3 linked regions of the Spinactinospora alkalitolerans genome follow. The protein of the gene in region 1 interacts with the protein of each later gene in a pairwise test. Links are inferred from orthologs where the notes say so. Each region holds a gene or a part of one and is shown in the gene's direction. Other genes may lie near its edges.

Evidence for each region. Proteins that work in one complex are often made in the same cells at the same time.
Region 2: the proteins of ftsZ (region 1) and HDA32_RS07285 interact in binary tests that used the Escherichia coli proteins (3 or more experiments, as listed by UniProt). The link is inferred for Spinactinospora alkalitolerans from one-to-one orthologs.
Region 3: the proteins of ftsZ (region 1) and rlmN interact in binary tests that used the Escherichia coli proteins (3 or more experiments, as listed by UniProt). The link is inferred for Spinactinospora alkalitolerans from one-to-one orthologs.

The regions. Positions count from the first base shown.
Region 1 is NZ_JACCCC010000001.1:4,170,125-4,174,006, reverse strand. What follows is about bases 310-3,178. They hold ftsZ (cell division protein FtsZ), read left to right. Parts: upstream 310-963; coding sequence 964-2,394; downstream 2,395-3,178. Other genes in these bases: pgeF (peptidoglycan editing factor PgeF), read left to right, coding at 2,513-3,178; HDA32_RS18475 (cell division protein FtsQ/DivIB), read left to right, coding at 310-576. Outside these bases: more of HDA32_RS18475, read left to right, coding at 1-309; more of pgeF, read left to right, coding at 3,179-3,235; HDA32_RS18460 (YggS family pyridoxal phosphate-dependent enzyme), read left to right, coding at 3,237-3,882. UniProt on the Escherichia coli protein: Essential cell division protein that forms a contractile ring structure (Z ring) at the future cell division site. The regulation of the ring assembly controls the timing and the location of cell division.
Region 2 is NZ_JACCCC010000001.1:1,629,831-1,633,292, forward strand. The notes cover bases 57-2,862. They hold HDA32_RS07285 (rod shape-determining protein), read left to right. Parts: upstream 57-845; coding sequence 846-1,880; downstream 1,881-2,862. Other genes in these bases: HDA32_RS07275 (DUF4233 domain-containing protein), read left to right, coding at 57-154; ndk (nucleoside-diphosphate kinase), read left to right, coding at 259-666; mreC (rod shape-determining protein MreC), read left to right, coding at 1,936-2,862. In the rest of the region: more of HDA32_RS07275, read left to right, coding at 1-56; more of mreC, read left to right, coding at 2,863-3,072; rod shape-determining protein MreD, read left to right, coding at 3,069-3,462. UniProt on the Escherichia coli protein: Forms membrane-associated dynamic filaments that are essential for cell shape determination. Acts by regulating cell wall synthesis and cell elongation, and thus cell shape.
Region 3 is NZ_JACCCC010000001.1:1,132,321-1,135,920, forward strand. The notes cover bases 57-3,000. They hold rlmN (dual-specificity RNA methyltransferase RlmN), read left to right. Parts: upstream 57-951; coding sequence 952-2,049; downstream 2,050-3,000. Other genes in these bases: HDA32_RS05250 (suppressor of fused domain protein), read right to left, coding at 57-749; HDA32_RS05260 (VTT domain-containing protein), read left to right, coding at 2,086-2,562. Also shown: more of HDA32_RS05250, read right to left, coding at 1-56; HDA32_RS05265 (Lrp/AsnC family transcriptional regulator), read right to left, coding at 3,023-3,517.

The DNA.
Region 1 (3,882 bases):
GTCGAGGTCACCGGAGCCGGCCGGTTGGACTCCGGCGAGGTGGTCTCGGCCGTCGACGTGCGCACCGGCACCCCTCTGGCCCGGGTCGACACCGCCGCGGCCGCGGCCCGGGCGGAGGAGCTGCGGCTGGTGGAGTCGGCCACGGTCTCGCGGGGGTGGCCGGCCACGCTGCGGGTGGAGGTCGTCGAGCGCACGCCTGCCTTGAGCGTCCGGGTCGGCGACGGCTACCGGCTGGTGGACCACGACGGCGTCCACATCGAGGACACCGGCGAGCCGTCCCCGGGCCACCCGCTGGTCTCGGTCACCGGGGAGGTCGAGGGCAACCCCGCCGTCGCCGAGGCCGCGGCCGTCGTCGAGGGCCTGCCCGCCGCGATCCTGGACGACGTCGAGGAGATCGAGGCGACCGACCGCTCCGAGATCACCCTGCGGCTGGGCAACGGGGCGAGCGTGATGTGGGGCGACAGCGAGCGCACCGAGAAGAAGGCCGGGATCCTGGAGATCCTGATGCGCGAGCACCCGCCGAGCGAGGAGCGGCGCTACGACGTCAGCGCCTCCGATGTGGCCGTCGTCAAATGACGACCGGCGACGGCGGCCGGTGCGATGACATGCGCGACGCGCCGGGCGCGCGCATCGCCTCCGTGCGCGACACGCCGATAGGCTGAGCTCGTCATTAGTTGCCCGGTGGCGGGACCTCGGCCTACTGTCGGAAAGCACCACCTTTAGTTGACATAAGTATGGACTTGCACCATGAGGCGAGCGCGGGCGGACAGCTCGGACGCACTCGCCGACCCCCGATCCCCATGGGACCGTGACCGGCCGGTGCCGGCCCCGGGATCCGAAGCGATAACCGAGAACACTGCAGAACCGGACAGCCAGTGAACCGGTCCGGCGGTGGGGCGGAGGAACGCCCCGTGGCGGCGGACCGGCACAGTTGGCAAGAAGCGAGCGGAAAGGCCCCTCGTCGTGGCAGCACCGCAGAACTACCTCGCGGTCATCAAGGTCGTCGGCATCGGCGGCGGCGGTGTCAACGCCGTCAACCGGATGATCGAAGAGGGACTCAAGGGCGTCGAGTTCATCGCCATCAACACCGACGCTCAGGCGCTGCTCATGAGCGATGCCGACGTCAAGCTCGATGTCGGCCGCGAACTCACCCGCGGACTGGGCGCGGGCGCCAACCCCGACGTCGGCCGCAAGGCCGCCGAGGACCACCGCGAGGAGATCGAAGAGGTCCTCAAGGGGGCCGACATGGTCTTCGTGACCGCGGGCGAGGGCGGCGGCACGGGCACCGGCGGCGCGCCGGTGGTCGCCAACATCGCCCGATCGATCGGCGCGCTGACCATCGGCGTGGTCACCCGCCCCTTCGGCTTCGAGGGCAAGCGGCGGGCCACCCAGGCCGAGTCGGGCATCGCGATGCTGCGCGAAGAGGTCGACACGCTCATCGTGATCCCCAACGACCGGCTGCTGTCCATCTCCGACCGCCAGGTCAGCGTGCTCGACGCGTTCAAGGCCGCCGACCAGGTGCTGCTGTCCGGTGTTCAGGGCATCACCGACCTCATCACCACGCCCGGCCTGATCAATCTGGACTTCGCCGACGTCAAGTCGGTCATGTCCGGCGCCGGATCGGCCCTCATGGGCATCGGTTCGGCCCGGGGCGACGACCGCGCGGTGGCGGCGGCCGAGATGGCGATCTCCTCGCCGCTGCTGGAGGCCAGCATCGACGGCGCCCACGGCGTCCTGCTGTCCATCCAGGGCGGCTCCGACCTGGGCCTGTTCGAGATCAACGAGGCGGCCCAGCTGGTCGCCAACTCCGCGGCCCCCGAGGCCAACATCATCTTCGGCGCCGTCATCGACGACGCGCTGGGCGACGAGGTTCGGGTGACCGTCATCGCCGCGGGCTTCGACGAGCCCAGGGTGGAGGCCGCTCTCCCCCCGAAGGCGGCCGCGGTGCCGCCCGATCCCGCCCCGCGGGAACCGGTCGCCCCGCCGCCGGCCCGGCCGGAGCGCCCGGTCCAGCCGCCGGCCGCCGAGGCGCCGGCCGCGCCCTCCAGGCCCGAGCCGGTGCGGCCGGTCCGCGAGGAGCCGCAGGCCCGCCCCGCCCCGGCGCCGGTGAGCGAGCCCGAACCCGAACCCGAGCCCGAACCGGCCCCGGAGCCGCCGCGGGCCGAGGAGATCTCCGAGCCGGAGCCGCAGGAGCAGGCCGAGCCGGAACCGGCCGTGGAGGAGGAGCCCTACCAGACCCCCAACATCCGTGCGGTGGGCGACAACGGCTACGGCCCGGTCCGCCGGACCGGGACGGAGAGCCCCTTCTCCCGCTCCAGCGAGATCCCCACCCCCCGACGCCGGGTGATCTTCGACGAGGGCGACGACCTGGACGTCCCGGACTTCCTGAAGTAGCGGCGGCAGCGCGGGCGCCCGCGCTGCCGCGATCCCCACCGATTCGGCGGCGCGCTTCGCTGAACCGCCGCCGAACGGCTTTCCTCCCCTCCCTCTCCCAGGAGAAGCAGTCCCCACGATGAGTGCCGTGATCGAGCTGGCGCCGGGCTATCGGGCCGGCTTCACCCAGCGCTATGACGGGGGCGTGAGCGCAGCGCCCTACGACACGCTGAACCTCGGGACGGGGGTGGCCGACGACCCCGAGGCCGTGGCGGAGAACCGCAGGGCCGCGGCCGCCCGGTTCGGTTTCGACCCGGAGCGGGTCGTCTGGATGAACCAGGTGCACAGCGCCGACGTCGCGGTCGTGGCCGAGCCCGGCGAGGTCGAAGCGGTGGACGGCGTCGTCACGACCCGTCGTGACCTGGTGCTGGGCGCGCTCGCGGCGGACTGCCTGCCGATCCTGGCCGCCGATCCGGTGGCGGGCGTGACCGCTGCGGCCCATTCGGGCCGGCTCGGGACGGCCAAGGGCGTCGCGACGGCGCTGGTGCGGGAGATGGTCGGCCAGGGCGCCGACCCGGGGCGCATCGCCGTCGCGCTGGGCCCATCGATCTGCGGCGAATGCTACGAGGTGCCGCCCGGAATGCAGGAGGAGGTGCGGCGCGCCGTGCCGGAGGGAGCGAGTCGCACCCGCAAGGGGACCACGGGGGTCGACATGCGGGCCGGTGTCACCGCGCAGTTGCGCAGGGCCGGAATCGGTCAGATCGTCGCCGACGAGCGCTGCACGCTGGAGACCCCCGAACTCTTCTCCCACCGCAGGCAGGCGCCGACGGGGCGCCTCGCCGGCTACGTGTGGCGGTCCTGACGTGGCCGGGGATGCGGACCGCGGGGCGGACCCGGTGCCGCGCGCCGAGCTGATCGCCGCCAACCTCGCCGACGTGCGCGCACGGGTGGCCGCGGCCTGCGCCGCGGCCGGACGGCGGCCCGAAGATGTGAAGATCATCGCGGTCACGAAGACCTATCCGGCCTCTGACGTGCGCATCCTGGCCGGGCTCGGCATCACCGACGTCGGGGAGAACCGGGACCAGGAGGCCGCACCGAAGGCGGCGCAATGCGGTGATCTCGGTCTCAACTGGCACTTCGTCGGTCAACTCCAGACGAACAAGGCGCGCTCGGTGGCGCGCTACGCCGATGTCGTCCACTCGGTGGACCGCGACCGGCTGGCCAGGGCGCTGGGCGCCCGGGCCCGCGCCGAGCGGCGCGAGCTGACCTGCCTGGTCCAGGTCAACCTGGACCCGGAGTCGGTGGAGGGCGTGCTCGGGCCGCGCGGGGGAGCGGACCCGCGCGACGCCATGGCCGTCGCCGCGGCCATCGACGCCGAGGAGGGCCTGCGGGTCGGCGGGGTGATGGCGGTCGCGCCGCGCGAGGGGGAACCGGGTGAGGCGTTCGACCGTCTGAACTCGGTCGCCTCTCGGGTCCGGGATCGCTACCCTCGTGCCACGGTGGTCTCCG
Region 2 (3,462 bases), 2.5 Mb from region 1 along the record:
CGGCTGGGCGCTGCAGGCCGCGCTGCTGGCCAGCTCCGTCCTGGTCCCCGGCATGGTCGTGATCGGGGTCGTCTTCGCCGGGCTGTGGGTCGCCGGGGTCCTCCTGGGGCGGCGCACCGACGCGATGAAAGCCGCCGCGGGCGATCGGGCCTAACCGGTAGGGTTGCGCTCGGCCGGAGGTGCTGCGTTCCCAGGGATGGCCGCGCTGAAACCACCGGATCCACCGATCACCGTCTAGTCGCCGAGGAGGCAACAACCGTGGAGCGCACCCTTGTCCTGATCAAGCCCGATGGCGTGCGGCGCAACATCATCGGCGAGGTCATCTCCCGCATCGAGCGCAAGGGCATGAAGATCGTCGCGCTGGACATGCGCACGCTCGACGCCGGCACCGCCAAGACCCACTACGAGGAGCACGCCTCCAGGCCGTTCTTCGAGTCCCTGGTCGAGTTCATCACCGGCGGCCCGCTCGTGGCGATGGTCGTGGAGGGCGAGCGCTCGGTCGAGGCGTTCCGCGCCCTGGCCGGAGCCACCGACCCGGTCGCGGCCGCGCCCGGCACCGTCCGCGGCGACTTCGCCATGGAGGTGCAGCAGAACATCGTGCACGGCTCGGACTCGACCTACTCCGCCGAGCGCGAGATCAAGCTGTTCTTCCCCGACCTGGCCTGACCTGAGTTTCGCGGCCTCTCCTTCACGTCCTCGGCGGCCGCGGCCAACCGGTGTGTTTGCGTAGCGGCTCGGATGCGCAGCGTTACGATACGAGTAGCTCGATCCGGGTCCGTGCGGATCGACGTCGTATTGACCGCCCCGGGCAAGCCGCACCCGATTGGTGCCGCTGAGGACGTTTAATGACCAATAACCTTGCTTTTCTCGGCCGCGACATGGCGGTCGACCTCGGGACCGCGAACACCTTGGTCTACGTGCGAGGCCGGGGAATCGTCCTCAACGAGCCCTCGGTCGTCGCCCTGAACACCTCGACCGGCAAAATCGTCGCGGTGGGCATCGACGCCAAGCAGATGATCGGTCGCACGCCCAGCAACATCACCGCGGTACGGCCGCTGAAGGACGGCGTCATCGCCGACTTCGACATCACCGAGCGCATGCTGCGCTACTTCATCCAGAAGATCCACCGCCGCCGCCACTTCGCCAAGCCGCGCCTCGTCGTCGCGGTCCCCAGCGGCATCACCTCCGTCGAGCACCGCGCGGTCAAGGAGGCCGGCTACCAGGCCGGAGCCCGGCGCGTCTACATCATCGAAGAGCCCATGGCCGCCGCCATCGGCGCCGGCCTGCCGGTGCACGAGCCCACCGGCAACATGGTCGTCGACATCGGCGGGGGGACCACCGAGGTCGCCGTCATCTCCATGGGCGGCATCGTCACCTCCCAGTCCATCAGGGTCGGCGGCGACGAGCTCGACCAGGCCATCATGACCTTCGTCAAGAAGGAGTACTCCCTGATGGTCGGGGAGCGCACCGCCGAGGAGCTCAAGGTCGCCATCGGCTCGGCCTACCCGGCCGGCCCCGAGGAGCTGCACGCCGAGGTGCGGGGGCGCGACCTGGTCAGCGGGCTGCCCAAGACGGTGGTCATGTCCGCCGCCGACGTCCGCCACGCCATCGAGGAACCGGTCGCCCTGATCATCGACGCCGTCCGCACCACGCTGGACAAGTGCCCGCCCGAGCTGTCGGGCGACGTCATGGACCGCGGCATCGCCGTCACCGGCGGCGGCGCGCTGCTGAACGGATTGGACGAGCGGCTGCGGCACGAGACCGGGATGCCGATCCACCTCGCCGAGAACGCGCTGGACTCCGTCGCCATCGGCTCGGGCACCTGCGTGGAGAACTACGAGCGCCTCAACCAGGTGCTGGTTCCGGAACGGCGGCGCTGACGATGCCGGCGCCCGCCGCCACCGCACCGCCGCCCACGACGACAGGGGGCCCGTGATGCTGCGCGAGAACACCCGGTCCCGGTTCATCCTCGGTCTGCTGCTGCTGGTGTCGGCGGTCCTGATCGTCCTGGACTCGCGCTCCGACGGCAACCCGGTCATCGGCACCGCGCGCACCGCGGGCCAGATGGCCTTCGCCCCGATCTCGACGGCGGTCTCCACCCTGACCGCCCCGATCACCGACGCCTACCGGGCGCTGGCGGCCGCGCCCGGCGCGAGCGAGCGGATCGAGGAGCTCCAGGCGCGCAACACCGAACTGACCAGGGAGCTCGCCGCCCGCGACCGCGAACGGGAGCGCTCCGACGACCTGGCCGACCTGCTGCGCCTGGCCTCCCTGGGCGACTACGAGATCGTGCCGGCCCAGGCCGTCACCCGGCTGACCGTCCAGGGCTACGCCGACACCGTCACCCTCGACGTCGGCCGCCGCGACGGCGTGGACACCGAGATGACGGTGCTCAACGGCGACGGCCTGGTCGGCCGGGTCACCGAGGCCGGCGAGACCACCTCGACCGTCCGGCTGGTCACCGACGGCTCCTCTTCTGTGGGCGCGCGGCTGGCCGGCTCCAAGGAGATCGGCGTGGTCAGCGGCGGCGCGCAGGCGGTCGGCACGTCCGCACCGATGCGCTTCGAACTGCTGGACGCGACCGCGACGGTCGAGAAGGGCGAGCAGATCCTCTCGCTCGGCTCGCACGACAACGCCCCGTACGTCCCCGGCGTGCCCATCGGCGCGGTGAGCGAGGTCCATGACACCCCCGGCGCGCTGAGCCGCACCGCCGACGTGGAACCGGTCGTCGACTTCAGCCGCCTCGATGTGGTCGGCGTGGTCGTGGCCGCGCCGGAGAGCGATCCGCGCGACTCCGTGCCGCCGTCGGTGCCCGGCCCCGACGACCGGGCGGAGGACGCAGCCCGGGACGGGGCGGACCAGGAGGCCGCCGCCGACCAGGAAGCCGACCGGGAGGCCGACCAGGGGACCGGGCAGGAGCCGGAGCAGGGGACCGGCGGGGAGGGGACCGGTGCGGCCGACGAGCCGGGCACCGGAGTCGACACCGATGAGCCCCCCGGAGGCACCGGAGACGGTTCCGGTGCGGGCGACACCGGCCCGCTGGGCCGGGAGAACGAGGAGGAGCCGTCATGACCCGCGGATTGGTGGCGGCACTGCTGGCCGCGGTCGCCGTGATCCTGCAGACGGCCGTGGTCAACCGGCTGTCGCTGCCCTGGGGCGTCGCACCGGACCTGGTGCTGCTCGCCGTCACGGCGCTGGCCCTGCGCACCGGGCCGGCCACCGGTGCCGTGGCGGGGTTCGCCTCGGGCCTGGCCGTGGACGCCCTGCCGCCCGCCGACCACGAGATCGGCCGCTACGCGATGCTCCTGTGCCTGGCCGGCTACCTGGTCGGCTCCCTGCGCGAGCCGATGGCGCACTCCGGGCTGTGGCCCTTCGGCATCGTCGCGCTGAGCACGGTCGGCGTCTCCCTGGGCTACGCCTTCATCGGCGCCGTGCTCGGCGACCCGCGGGTGACCGTGCCGG
Region 3 (3,600 bases), 3.0 Mb from region 1 along the record:
ACGTGCGCGGGCGTGGTCGTCGCCAGCGCCAGCTCGATGCGGGCGTGAGCGGAGGTGTCGGCCATGTAGCGGTCCAGCGTGGGCATGCGCTGCCCGCTCATGCCCACCGTGCTGAGCACGGTGTAGGGCCGGTCCGGCGTGGGCGGCCGCTCGGAGACCCGGATCAGCGGATCGTGGCCGTCGGAGACGTCCCAGTAGTGCCCGGCCGGACCCACCGTGCGGTTCAGGTGGTTGAACACCGTCCGCTGCACGCTCCGCCAGGCGTTGGGGGCGGCCCGCCACTCCCAGTAGGCCTCCGCGTGCACCACGCGGGGCCACAACTGCGCGGCCACGTCGTCCAGCGCCCAGGCGTAGGGGCTGCGCCCGATCGCCTCGCGCGCGTAGCCCGGCAGGCCCCGATCGGCCTCGGCCCAGCCCGGGATGATCGCCAGCAGACCGTCGTCGTCGAGGAGGGCCACCCCGTCGCCCTCCTCGAACCACACCGCGCGCAGCCGGGCCGGATCGAGCCGCGAGCGTCCCTGCGGATGCTTGGTGTGGTCGGCCGGCATCAGCGGGGCGTGCCCGGCGTACAGCCCGGCCGGATCGCTGGTCTCCGGCGCCATCTCGTGGTTGGCCAGCCACACCGGCACCCGCACCTGGCCGCGCGGATCGAGCAGGTAGGCGGCCGTGGTCCGGGAGTCGTACTCCACGACGACGCGGCGGCTGCGGTAGGGACTGGCCCGGTCGAGGAGGATGTGTGTTCCGGTCACCGGCACTCCTCGTCGCTCGTCGTTCGTCGCCGCCGCACGCGAACCGCGCCGACGCCGCATAGTATGGGCGTCAGTGCCCGTACGGGCGGCACCGCAGCAGACCCGCCGATCATGTCGTTCACGTCGCAGTGAGCCCTAAATTACCGTGAATCGCCGCTCTGCCGCCGCCTCAATCGATTCCTCCCGCGATCTGGACCCATTCATGCCTGCCGAGCTCACCTTTGCCGCCCCGCGCCGGGCCAAGCCGCCCCGGCACCTCGCCGACCTCAGCCCGGACGAGCGCCGCACCGTCGTCACCGAGCTCGGCGAGAAGCCGTTCCGCGCCAAGCAGCTCGCGCAGCACTACTTCGGTCACCTCGAATCCGACACCGCCAACATGACCGACCTGCCGGCGGGGGCGCGCGAGCGGCTGGGCGAGGCGCTGCTGCCCACGCTGCTCACCCCCGTCCGCCACATCACCTGCGACAACGGGATGACCCGCAAGACGCTGTGGCGCGCGTTCGACGGGGTGCTGTTCGAGTCGGTGCTCATGCGCTACCCCGACCGCGTCACGCTGTGCGTCTCCTCGCAGGCCGGCTGCGGCATGAACTGCCCCTTCTGCGCCACCGGCCAGAACGGGCTCACCCGCAACCTGTCCACGGGCGAGATCGTGGACCAGATCGTCGCGGTCGCCCGGGACCTGGCCCGCGGCGAGGTCGCCGGCGGTCCGGGGCGCATCGGCAACATCGTCTTCATGGGCATGGGCGAGCCGCTGGCCAACTACAAGAAGGTCCTGGAGTCCGTGCGGCGCATCACCGATCCGGTGCCCGGCGGGCTGGGCATCTCCCAGCGCGGGGTCACCGTCTCCACCGTGGGGCTGGTGCCGGCCATCGACAAACTCATCGCCGAACGGCTCCAGGTCCGGCTGGCGGTCTCCCTGCACGCCCCCGACGACGAGCTGCGCGACGAACTGGTCCCGGTGAACAACCGCTGGAAGGTCGCCGAGGTCCTCGACGCCGCGTGGCGCTACGCCGGAACGACCGGCCGCCGCGTCTCCATCGAGTACGCGCTGATCAAGGACGTCAACGACCAGGCGTGGCGGGCCGACATGCTCGGCGAGCTGCTCGCCGGCCACCTGGTGCACGTCAACCTGATCCCGCTCAACCCGACGCCGGGCTCGAAGTGGACCGCCTCGCGTCCGGAGGACGAGCGGGAGTTCGTCCGCCGCCTTCAGGCGCACGGGGTCTCGGTCACCATCCGCGACACCCGGGGCCAGGAGATCGACGGTGCCTGCGGCCAGCTCGCCGCCGCCGAACTGTAGTCTCCGACGGCCGCCGCCCCGGCCGCGGGAGACGATGTGACACAGACCGCGCTCGCCTTCCTGGTCGGGCTGACCTCGGCGCTGCTGCCGTTCGTCAACATCGAGATCTACCTGGTGAGCGCGGCGGCCCTGGCGGGCGACGGCGTGCTCCTGGTGACGGGGATGGCGGTGGCCGCCGGAGCCGGACAGACGCTCGGCAAGGTCGCCTACTACTACATGGGGCGCGGCGTGCTGAACGTGCCCTGGCTGCGCCGCAGGGCCGAGAAGCCCGGGAAGTGGAGCGAGCGGGCCGCGGGGTGGCGGGAGAAGGCGCAGCGGCGGCCGGTGTGGGCCGCGGGGCTGGTCGCGGTCAGCTCCTTCGCCAGCATCCCGCCGTTCATGGTCGTCTCGGTGCTGGCCGGGACCGTGCGGATGCCGCTGCCGGTCTTCCTGGTGATCACGATGGCGACCCGGACGGTGCGGTTCCTCATCCTGGTCTACGCCCCGGGGGTGGCGGCGGCCGTGCTGCCCTGACCGGTGTTCGACGACGGGGTTCGCGCAGGGGAGGGTGGCTGTCGCGGTGCGCGCAAGCCACCGGCGGCACAGCATGTCCATGCCCGGAAAGGTCTCGCCTCGCTCCGCGAACGCAGCGGTCAAAGCCCGATGAGCCGTCCCGACGCCCGACGCCGCCGTGAGAAGCGGCAGCGGCCGTGCCACTCGGGGGCGAAGCACGGCCGCTGCCACGAGGTAGGACGCCCCTGGTGCGTGGGGGGTTTACCGTTGCCCGGTTTTTTCTTTGCCGCCCAATGGGGCCGGAGTCGGAATCGGAGACGGGACGCGGACCGGAGCGCCGCGACCGGGGCCCACTGATGTCCGACGGTCGGGGTCGTGCAAGGGGGTGGCTGTCGCGGTGCGCGCAAGCCACCGGCGGCACAGCATGTCCATGCCCGGAAAGGTCTCGCCTCGCTCCGCGAACGCAGCGGTCAAAGCCCGATCAGCGCGTGCCCCAGGCGTAGGTCTGCTTGCGCAGCTTCAGGTAGAGGAAGCTCTCGGTGGCCGTCACCGTGGGGACCGCGCGGATCCGGTTGAGGATCTCCAGCAACTGGTCGTCGTCCTCGGCCACGACCTCCACCAGCAGGTCGAAGGAGCCCGCGGTGATCACCACGTACTCGATGCCCTCCAGGTCGGCGACCTCGTCGGCCACCGCGTTCAGGCCGCCGCTGCACCGGACGCCGATCATGGCCTGGCGGCTGAAGCCGAGCATCATCGGGTCGGTCACCCCGACCACCTGCACCACGCCGGCCTCCAGCAGGCGCTGCACCCGTTGGCGCACGGCCGCCTCGGAGAGCCCGACGGCCTTGCCTATGGCCGCGTAGGAACGTCTCCCGTCCTGCTGGAGCTGTTCGATGATGCGCTTGGCGGTCTGGTCGAGAACGATGCCGCTCCCGCCGTTGCGCCGCGTCACCGCTGTCTCCGGCTGGTCTGTCACATGCTCCTCCGCTGCTGAATTGGTTGTTCGGCATGACCCGGACAACGAATTCAAAAGTACTCCAGGGGGCGGCGTCGGCGGTG